Regions from separate parts of the Pseudoalteromonas sp. NZS71 genome, predicted to be linked through region 3. Evidence: predicted binding sites of a transcription regulator. Region 3 holds the regulator's gene; each other region holds the start of a gene.
The links. The regulator ArgR, encoded in region 3, controls arginine synthesis, uptake and breakdown. The targets are predictions, from matches to a motif close to ANTGAATANNTATTCANT.

Region 1 (3,291 bases), on a different contig from region 3:
CCATATTTATATTACAAGCAAAAAATAATGGAGATTGAGCTGTATTTAGATTTAGTAATGGCTCGAGTAGCTCAAGCCTAGGCTCAGTTTTTATTCGATAGCTAAATTGCTTTTTGCTAAGAACAACAAAATCAAGAATATCGTGCCGAGTGCTTATGAGTTTATCTATTTTATCTAGGCTATCGATGAGTAATAAATGCTTGTTCTCACTAAAGCCCCTCTCAAGCAAATAGTGATGACTAAAGTTATCACGCAGTACTGCTATTTTATATTTTTTAGCATCATTGAGAGTATTTAACTTTATACCTCTGGACTTTAGACCATAAATAGCAGAATCAAAGCTTTCCAGTTCACCTACCCAGTTAAACTTACTTTCTCTATTAGGTAGTCGAACAATTGAAAATATACAGGTATTTTTATCGCGTAGCGCTGCATTGTAAGATATGGCCCAACTATGCGCCAACATAGTGTATTTTATACCAGTGCCTTCTAGCGCTTTATGAACTTTATCGACAGAACGGCCAACGAGTTTATTATCTTCATTGAGATACTGAAAGTCCGGAAATACTTCCGTTACTATTGTGATTTCAGTTGCATCAACTTTAATACAGCTAATGAACAATAAAAAGATCAATAATTTCATTCAGCAAGGCCTCAACTAACTCATTATAAGTATTTAATAAATATAGCTGAGGCTTTATGAACTGCTAGTTTTTAGTCATGTAATGCACACTTATACGCTGATAGTGCTAGTATTTATAGCGCATACAGCTTACTTGTTCATCGCACTAATTAAAAAGGCTGAAATTTTAGCGCCTTCTCTAAGTGTCGTTTCAGAGCTTGATTGGCCCACTAAAGAGCTGTCGGTAAATGGCGCTATTTCCATCATATCCGCACCCGTAATCGGAAACTCATCCGCAATGGCTGATAAAATATCAAGCGCATGCTGTGGTGTTAAACCATTATGTTCTGGCGTACCTGTGGCAGATGCAAACTCTGCATCAAGCGCATCAATATCAAAGCTTACGTATACTTCATCAACGTTATCAGCTTTTAATTGTGCAATAGCGTCGGCAGCAACCGCTGCTGCGCCGCACTCAATGATTTCATGTGCCCAATGTTGCTTAACGCCAAAGGTACTTTCCCAGTGCGCTTTAGGCTTGCCACTTGAGCGTATACCAAATTGTATTAAATGATGTGGTGCCGGTAAAAACTCTAAAATATGCGTACACCACGAGCCAAAACATAAATCTATGCCTAGGCGCTCAACAAGTAAATCGGTATGCGCGTCAAAGTGAATAATAGCGGTACGCTTACCTTGCTCACGTTTTGCTTTTAAGTAGGCTTTGGTAAGTGGGTAACTAATTGAGTGATCGCCACCAATACCAAATATCCCTTTATCTTTAAATGTTGCGTAAAAACTGTCGCATACATCCTCTGTGATTGATAACGGACTTACGTAGTAGTCGTTATCTTCATTACCGTATAGGGCTTTTTGGCAATTAGAAATGGTTGCATCATTTAGGTATTTATCATGAAGTAAATGTGGGATTACACGTACATCGCCTAAATCAAACGAGTGACACTGCGGTTGCTGATCAATTAAAGCTGAGCGCACAAACAGTGGCCCCCAGTTTGCACCGCGTAAAATACCACCGCCACAGTCTGAGCTAATACCTAACATAACGGCTTTATGTGGAGAATTTGGTAATTCATTTAAAGACTCGCGCCACAAATTATCAACGTTTTCAGTTTGTCCATAAAGTTTATTACGCAGTGCGGCTTTGCGCTCCTTTGCAGTATTTACTGTGTATACGCCATCACCCGGTGCGCACAAACAGTGCTCAACTTTGTTTTTAAATGCTTCAAATTGTGTGCTCATAATAAACTCCTTCGATTTTTATTCTGTACGTAGCTAATTACTTTTGATTAGTTATGCAAAATCACCAAAAGTGCCTAAACTTCAAATAAATTCCACTTTGCTAAATAAGTCTGAACCTAATATAAATAAACACGTTATCTTTTACGTGCTTAATAAAAATTTAAGCCATTGAATTAATTTAATATTAATGAACATTTACCATAAACTATTTAATTGTAGTTACGCGCTTGGTTGATACTTATTATGTCTGCTTGAACATGTCAACAGCACAACAAGGCTACTTGTATAAGCACTTGATTGAATATTCATAGTTGATGAATAAATCAAATTAGTTCTTAAAATTATTAAGACTTAATTGGAGGAGTTAAGATAAAACGGACAATCGTCCTGTACTTGATAAACGTTTCTAGCAATGATGCTAGATTGACACAATTTATTATAAAAAGGCTTAGCTATGGAAAAGGTATTTCACTTAGGACTATGTATTGACGATCTTAAAGGTGCAAAACTTGCGATTGTACCGGGCGATCCAGATCGTGCTGCACGCATTTCACAATTCCTAGACAACCCAACCTGCCTTGCTCAAACTCGTGAGTTTCATGTTTACTTAGGTCAACTAAACGGCCATTCGGTGGTTGTTTGTTCTACGGGTATTGGTGGTCCATCTACGTCGATTGCAGTAGAAGAATTAGCACAACTTGGCGTGCGTAAATTTTTACGTATTGGTACAACAGGTGCGATTCAGCCACATATCAACGAAGGTGAAATTTTAATTAGCCAAGCGTCTGTACGTTTAGACGGTGCAAGCCAGCATTTTGCTCCTCTTAGCTACCCTGCTGTGTCTGACTTTTATGCAACACAAGCTATGGTACAAGCATGTAAAAACTTAAATATCGATTTTCATATTGGTATTACTGCATCAAGCGATACATTTTATCCAGGACAAGAGCGTTACGATACGCATTCTGGTTACGTTCCTAAATCACTACAAGGTAGCTGCGAAGAGTGGCAAAAACTGGGCGTGATGAACTACGAAATGGAATCAGCAACATTATTTACTATGTGTGCAGCCCTTGGCTTACAAGCAGCATGTGTAGCAGGCGTACTTGTTAATCGTACTCGCCAAGAAATACCAAATGTTGACCATGGTGAAATTGAGCGTAAATCTGTAGCGGTAGTATTAGAAGCGGCTAAAGTATTACTTGATTAATACCAAGTAAACTCAATAGATAAAATTATAAAGCACAGCTCTGGCTGTGCTTTATTGTTTTTAAGAGGTTATTTTAGCTGAGCGCTAATTACTTCTATTGCCGGTAGATTTTTAAAACTTGCAAGTACAGCACGTGCTACACCCGCTTGGTTTTCATGGCCTGCGGTTTCTAAAAGTGTAATTGATTTTACTGTACTTT
Region 2 (3,291 bases), on a different contig from region 3:
CGAATGTCCGCTTCAGGAATTACTAAAGATGGAGTGAAACGTATTACATCTGCACCAGCAACTAATGACATAAGGCCTTGCTCAGTCCCTGCCACTAAAAACTCTTTTGCACGACCTTTATATTGCTCGTTCACTACTGCACCAATTAATAAACCTTGGCCACGGATTTCGCTAAATACGTTGTATTTGTCGTTAACCGCAGTAAGTAGTTCATTAAATAATGCTGCTTTAGCTTTTACGCCAGCAAGTACTTCTGGGGTATTTACTGTATCAAATGCAGCTTCTGCAACAGCACACGCAAGCGGGTTGCCGCCATAAGTAGAACCATGAGTACCTACTTTAAGATGCTGTGCAATTTCAGTTGTTGTGATCATAGCGCCAATAGGGAAACCGCCGCCAAGTGCTTTAGCTGAAGTTAAAATATCAGGTACTATGTTTAAGCCTTGGTATGCGTATAAATCGCCAGTACGGCCAACACCTGTTTGAACTTCATCAAAAATAAGCAGTGCGCTATGTTTAGTACATAAATCGCGAACGCCTTGAGCAAACTCGTCAGTTGGTGAAACAATACCGCCTTCACCTTGTAGAGGTTCCATCATTACGGCACATGTTTTATCGCTGATAAGCGCTTCAAAAGCAGCTAGGTCGTTGTAATCACAATGTACAATGTCGCCAGGCTTAGGACCAAAACCATCTGAATATGCAGCTTGGCCACCAACAGTTACGGTAAAGAATGTACGACCGTGGAAACCTTTGTTGAACGCGATGATTTGTGATTTTTCTGCGCCAAACTTATCAAGTGCAAAACGACGCGCTAACTTAAGCGCTGCTTCGTTTGCTTCTGCGCCTGAGTTGGCAAAATAAACTTTTTCAGCAAATGTAGCATCAACCATTTTTTTAGCTAGGCGAAGTGCCGGCTCATTGGTCATTACATTTGATAGATGCCAGATTTTTTCGCCTTGCTCTTTTAATGCGCCTACTAATGCAGGGTGGCAATGGCCAAGACAGTTAACTGCAATACCACCAGCAAAGTCGATAAACTCTCGACCTTCTTGATCCCATACGCGAGAACCTTCGCCTCGAACAGGAATTACGCTTGAAGGTGCGTAGTTAGGAACCATTACGTGATCAAATAATTCGCGATTGACTGTCATTTTATTTCCTCTTAATTGTGAGCAACACAAAACATCAAAATAGGTGTTTGGTTAATATTTGTAACCAACTTTATAGGCAAGATCAGTAACCTGATAATTGCGCAAAATTGCTTTGTGGTTCAATTTTCAGACGCACATTATTTCAGAATTACTTATATCTGTCTCGTTAAAAACTTTCATGTATCCCTTGAAAATAAAGGGCTAAAGATATTATTTCATAGATAGTGAATAACTATTTGCATAGCCATTCATACTTGGTTTTAGACAACTAACCGCATGAGCGCAGAGGCAAGCACGCTTTAATCGGCAAATATGCAATATAACAATAGAGTGAGAATGAATGGTTAGTCGCAAAAAAATTAACAAAAAATTCAGATTTTTAGTCAATTTGAATAGCTAAATTGGTAAAATTACTCGATTGGAGGGTTTTTAGTTCCGTTTTAGTGAACTTAAAGTACGAAAACCAGCTTAGAGTTTCATCAGGCTCAATAAGTTGATGCTCTTTTAAATTAAGATATTGAGAGTAGCACCGTGCCTTTAGCATTACTTCTGTTAATGGCAGTAATGTATCGCCTTTATCTACCCCATTTACTAGCTGCTGCATTACACCTTTAAACGGTAAATATTTAAAAGCCATTTTGTCTATTACTTTGGCGCTTACTTCTATCGACTTATTGCTAAGTAGAGTGGTTAAAAATAGCGGGTCGGGCTGTAGCTCTAATAATGCGGTGTGTAAATCTTTTTGGTTTTCATTTCGGGCTAACTGCACTTTGCGTTGCCATACTTTCTCAAACGTTTTTAAGTACAAGCGCACTAATGCAATTCGTCCTACATCTAAAAGCATTCCAAGGGTAAATGCATGTACGTCATTCACATTATTAATTTGTGCAATTTTTTGCGCTGCAATCGCGTTTGCCATCGCGCTGTCGCGTAGCCGGCGTTTTAATAATGAAAATGGTTCGGTGCTATGTGGCATCCAATGACGGGCAGCAAATGTAGGAATCACTAGCTGTAAGTTATCAAGGCCAATATAACGAAGGGCAAGCGATGGTTTATCTACTTTCACAGACGTGTTTTTACTACGCTGATTACGATAGTAAGGTAAATTAACAAGCGTTACTAATTCTCTACCCAACCAGCCTATATCATTTACCAATGGTTCTAAGCGCCCTACTGATGCCGACTTTACAGCTAATATATCGAGTATATTGGCAATGCCATCTTCAATGCCTATAGTACTGTGAATTACACCATCTATATCTTCGAGCTGCTTATATATAGCTGTTTCAATTGTTTTGTGTAGTTGCTCACTCGCTTGAGCGCGGTACTTATGATGTGCAGTACTGCTTTGCTGGCGTTTATTCTGTGCGGCCACTTCAACCTGAAGCAAAGTGCGTTGCTTCATGGGTTCGCCGTAATCTATATCTAATGTATGGATGAAACCAATTTGCTGATGCGCAAAGCTGTGCCCAAGCAATAAGTCATGAGCCCGTTGGCTTAGTATTTTGGCAGTACGCTGCTGGGCTACAAGTTCAGTCATGACATCCATTAATAAAGTATTAAATGCTCTGTGTATTATAACATTAGAAGCGAGTTAAAAAGTTATCAAGCAGTTCTAAGCCTTGATCAGTTAGAATAGCTTCGGGGTGAAACTGCACACCTTCGATTGCTAGTTCTTTATGAAGTAACCCCATAATTTCGTCAAACTCGCCTTGCTCAGTCTGACTCCATGCGGTTACTTCAAGTTCTTTAGGTAGAGTTTGCTCTTTAACCACTAAAGAATGATAACGACATACTGTTAACGGGTTAGCTAAGCCTTTAAACACCCCTTTATTAGTGTGAACTATGGGTGATGTTTTACCGTGCATTACTTTTTTAGCACGTATTACATTTCCCCCTAAAGCTTGCGCGATAGTTTGATGCCCCAAGCAAATCCCTAAAATAGGATATTGCCCTTTTAGTTGCTCAACAACATTTAACGAAATACCCGCTTCGTTAGGCGTGCATGGCCCCGGCGATAACACGATGTGTTTCGGGTTCAACTGCTTTATTTGTGCAATGCTTAGCTCGTCATTACGTTTCACTAAAACGTCTTGATCTAAACGCTGAAAATATTGCACTAAGTTGTAAGTAAACG
Region 3 (3,291 bases):
TGTTTCAAATGCGCTTAGTTCGCCGTAAGAAAGAATTTCTTCTACGCCGTTTTTACCTAAACGTACTGGATGTGCAAAGTACTCTGCATCGCCACTTTCAACAGCAACGTAAGCGTAATCTACAACTTCTTCACCCTGTAGGCCTTTAACTAAAGACATACAAAAACGAGCTGCAGCAGCACCCATAGATAGCGTAGCTGAACCACCGCCTGCTTTAGCATTTACAACTTCAGTACCCGCATTTTGGATACGTGGAGTAAGTGCAGCAACTTCTTCATCAGTGAAAGAAACACCTTCAACTTGAGAAAGTAGAGGAAGAATAGTTGTGCCTGAGTGACCACCAATTACTGGTACTTTCACAGTTGCTACGTCTACGCCTTTAAGTTCAGCAACAAATGCTTCTGAACGAATAACGTCAAGCGTAGTAATACCGAATACGCGTTTAGCGTCGTAAGTACCTGCTTTTTTGAATACTTCAGCAACGATTGGAACTGTGCCATTTACTGGGTTAGTAATAATACCTACTAACGCTTTAGGACAGCTAGCAACAATGCCTTCTGCTAAAGTTTTGATGATACCAGCATTTACATTAAATAAATCAGCACGATCCATACCTGGTTTACGTGGCATACCCGCTGGGATAAGAACGATGTCAGAGCCTTCAAGCGCTTTGTTTAATTCGTCTGCGCCAAAGCCTGCTACTTTAACATCTGTTGGGATGTGAGAAAGGTCAACCGCAACACCTGGTACTACTGGTGCAACATCATAAAGTGATAATTCAGAGCCAGCTGGTAAGCCTGTTTTTAATAATAAAGACAACGCTTGGCCGATACCGCCTGCAGCACCTAATACAGCAACTTTCATTGGAATTCTCCGTAATTTGAGGTAGGAAACATTTGTGGCTCTTAAGATAATGAAATTAGCGACTAAAAACAAATTTATCCTGTCTATTTCAAGTATATTTTCGACCATAGTCGTAAACTTTTGTGATTTAACGCATCAAACTGACAAGTTAACTAAACAACTGCTGCATAATTATTCATTTTTGTGTAGAATTTGCGGCATAAATAACAAAAACGAATAAAGACTATGCAACCACAAGATAAACAAGAAGCACTGGTAAAAGCATTTAAATCACTATTAAAAGAAGAAAATTTTGGCTCTCAAGGCGAAATAGTTGATGCATTAAAAGATCAAGGCTTTGACAATATAAGCCAAAGTAAAGTATCGCGCATGTTAAGTAAATTTGGTGCTGTACGCACACGTAACGCCAAACAAGAAATGGTTTACTGCTTACCTGCTGAAATGGGTGTACCTACGGCTAAAAGCCCATTACGCCAATTAGTAATCGACATTATGCACAACGAAATGATGATCATTATTCGTACCAGTCCAGGCGCCGCTCAGCTTATCGCTCGTTTATTAGATTCATTAGGTAAAGCAGATGGCGTACTAGGAACAATTGCAGGCGACGATACTATTTTTATCGCTCCTGCTAAAATATCTGAAATAGATGTAACACTTGAACGTGTTCGCATTTTATTTGATACGGTTTAATAGCAAACTAAATTTGTTTTAAAAACCCGACTGAAGGCGCAAAGAAAGCAGAACCCATATCGGCTTGAGTAAAATCAAGCCAGTGGTCGTAACAATCCCCTTCCCCTAAACGACTATTAAGTACTTTTTCAAATGCGGTGCCCGTACAAGAGCATGTAATTGATAACATTCCCTGCTCATACACATCGCCATAAGGCATGCTCTGATTTAATAATAGCGGTTGTCCGTCTTCGTCTTTTAGCTCACTTCGCGAAGCATGGCTGGTTTCGATCGCGGGGGTAATTAGCGTGTTATCAAGGCGCGTACGCCCCATTATTTGTTCTTGCTCGCTCAATGATAAGTGCTGCCACATAGTTAAATCATGCTTATAGCGCTGTACATGAATATAACTCCCCTGATCTTCAAAATTGCCAGGGTTACTAATTAAAGCCGTAGCGCGCTTTTTTCTTCCATGTGCGGTGTCGCCACCATAAATAAAACCATTAAAATCACGACCATCTAAAAAGCGAAAATTACGAATTTGCTCCACCAGCTCAACATCGGGAGCAAATAGTTTTAAAATTTGCAGCGCAAATAAATGGTTAACGTCTTCACGGTCAGAGCGAATTTGCACAAATAAATCGCACGGTTGTACGCTCATTTGATGATCGCTATGGTTTATATTAGGAAAGCTCTGTAATTCGCTTGGGATGTATTCAGGGAGGATATGCGGCCAATATTGCGCACCAATAGCAACCATACAAGAGAGCATTGATTCTGAAAATTGATCGCTAAATTCTTCTTCAATAGCGCTTACTTGTTTTAACTTTGCGCGAAGTGATTCATCTTGACCATCAAACACATTAAAAAATAAGTGCAAACCGTGTAAGTTTGCTTCAGCACAAATCCCTGATTGCGCTTGCGCCATTGTTATTCCTTAGTTTTACAGATAAAAACACAGCGAATAACAAATTAATTACGATTCGAAAAAATTCACCGTGTGAGGTTTTATTTTTATTATAGCCTGTTCATTATTTTCAAATGACTGGCCATATTGTGCAGCAACTTCAATTTCTTGTTTATCAATAACAAGTGAATAAACATACGCCGAACCAATAAAGCGACGACTTATGATTGTAGCTCGCTTGCTGAGTTTGTCACTTTGGTTATCTGCCACTAATTCTATTTGATGAGGGCGCACATATATAAGCCCTACGCTTACGTTTTGCTTACTCTCAATATAAGATTCGACTAAACCAAATGGTGTTTTGTATTCAGTTGCTGTTAATACTTCTGCGCTCAAGTATATGCCTTGACCCAGAAACTCTGCAACCTCCTTTGAACATGGAGCTGCAAAAAGCTGCTCGGGCGTGCCTTGTTGCTCAATTTTACCGCGATGCATAATGGCAAGTGTATCTGAAAACGCAAACGCCTCTTCTTTTGAATGTGTAACAAACACAGCAGACACTTGAGTTGCCTTAATAATTCGACGTATATCGGCAATTAATTCAAAGCGTACTTGTGTGTCGATATTTGAAAAGGGCTCATCAAGTAGCAATAAACTAGGCTTATAAGCTAATGCACGAGCAATAGCTACACGCTGCTGTTGACCACCCGATAACTGATGCGGGAACCTGTCGGCACAGCCAATTAAATGTACCAGCTTAAGCATTTCATCAACGCGTTGCTGCTTTTGAGCTTTACTCATTTTACTAAGCCCGAATGCGATATTATTTGCTACCGTTAAATGCGGAA

Region 1: I6E85_RS00345 (arginase family protein) is a predicted target of ArgR. The motif match lies at 1,925-1,942, and genes of this name have one in related genera.
Region 2: I6E85_RS06175 (aspartate aminotransferase family protein) is a predicted target of ArgR. The motif match lies at 1,390-1,407, and genes of this name have one in related genera.

Annotation. Positions count from the first base shown of each region.
Region 1 is NZ_JADYWS010000001.1:81,640-84,930, forward strand. Features, by position in the region: gene I6E85_RS00340 (transporter substrate-binding domain-containing protein) at 1-643, opposite strand, end outside; gene I6E85_RS00345 (arginase family protein) at 773-1,882, opposite strand; gene udp (uridine phosphorylase) at 2,337-3,092, shown strand; gene cdd (cytidine deaminase) at 3,161-3,291, opposite strand, start outside.
Region 2 is NZ_JADYWS010000007.1:40,218-43,508, forward strand. Features, by position in the region: gene I6E85_RS06175 (aspartate aminotransferase family protein) at 1-1,154, opposite strand, end outside; gene I6E85_RS06180 (HDOD domain-containing protein) at 1,534-2,694, opposite strand; gene I6E85_RS06185 (aminodeoxychorismate/anthranilate synthase component II) at 2,738-3,291, opposite strand, start outside.
Region 3 is NZ_JADYWS010000004.1:161,793-165,083, reverse strand. Features, by position in the region: gene mdh (malate dehydrogenase) at 1-864, opposite strand, end outside; gene argR (transcriptional regulator ArgR) at 1,090-1,557, shown strand; gene I6E85_RS04075 (Dyp-type peroxidase) at 1,565-2,464, opposite strand; gene I6E85_RS04070 (ABC transporter ATP-binding protein) at 2,513-3,291, opposite strand, start outside.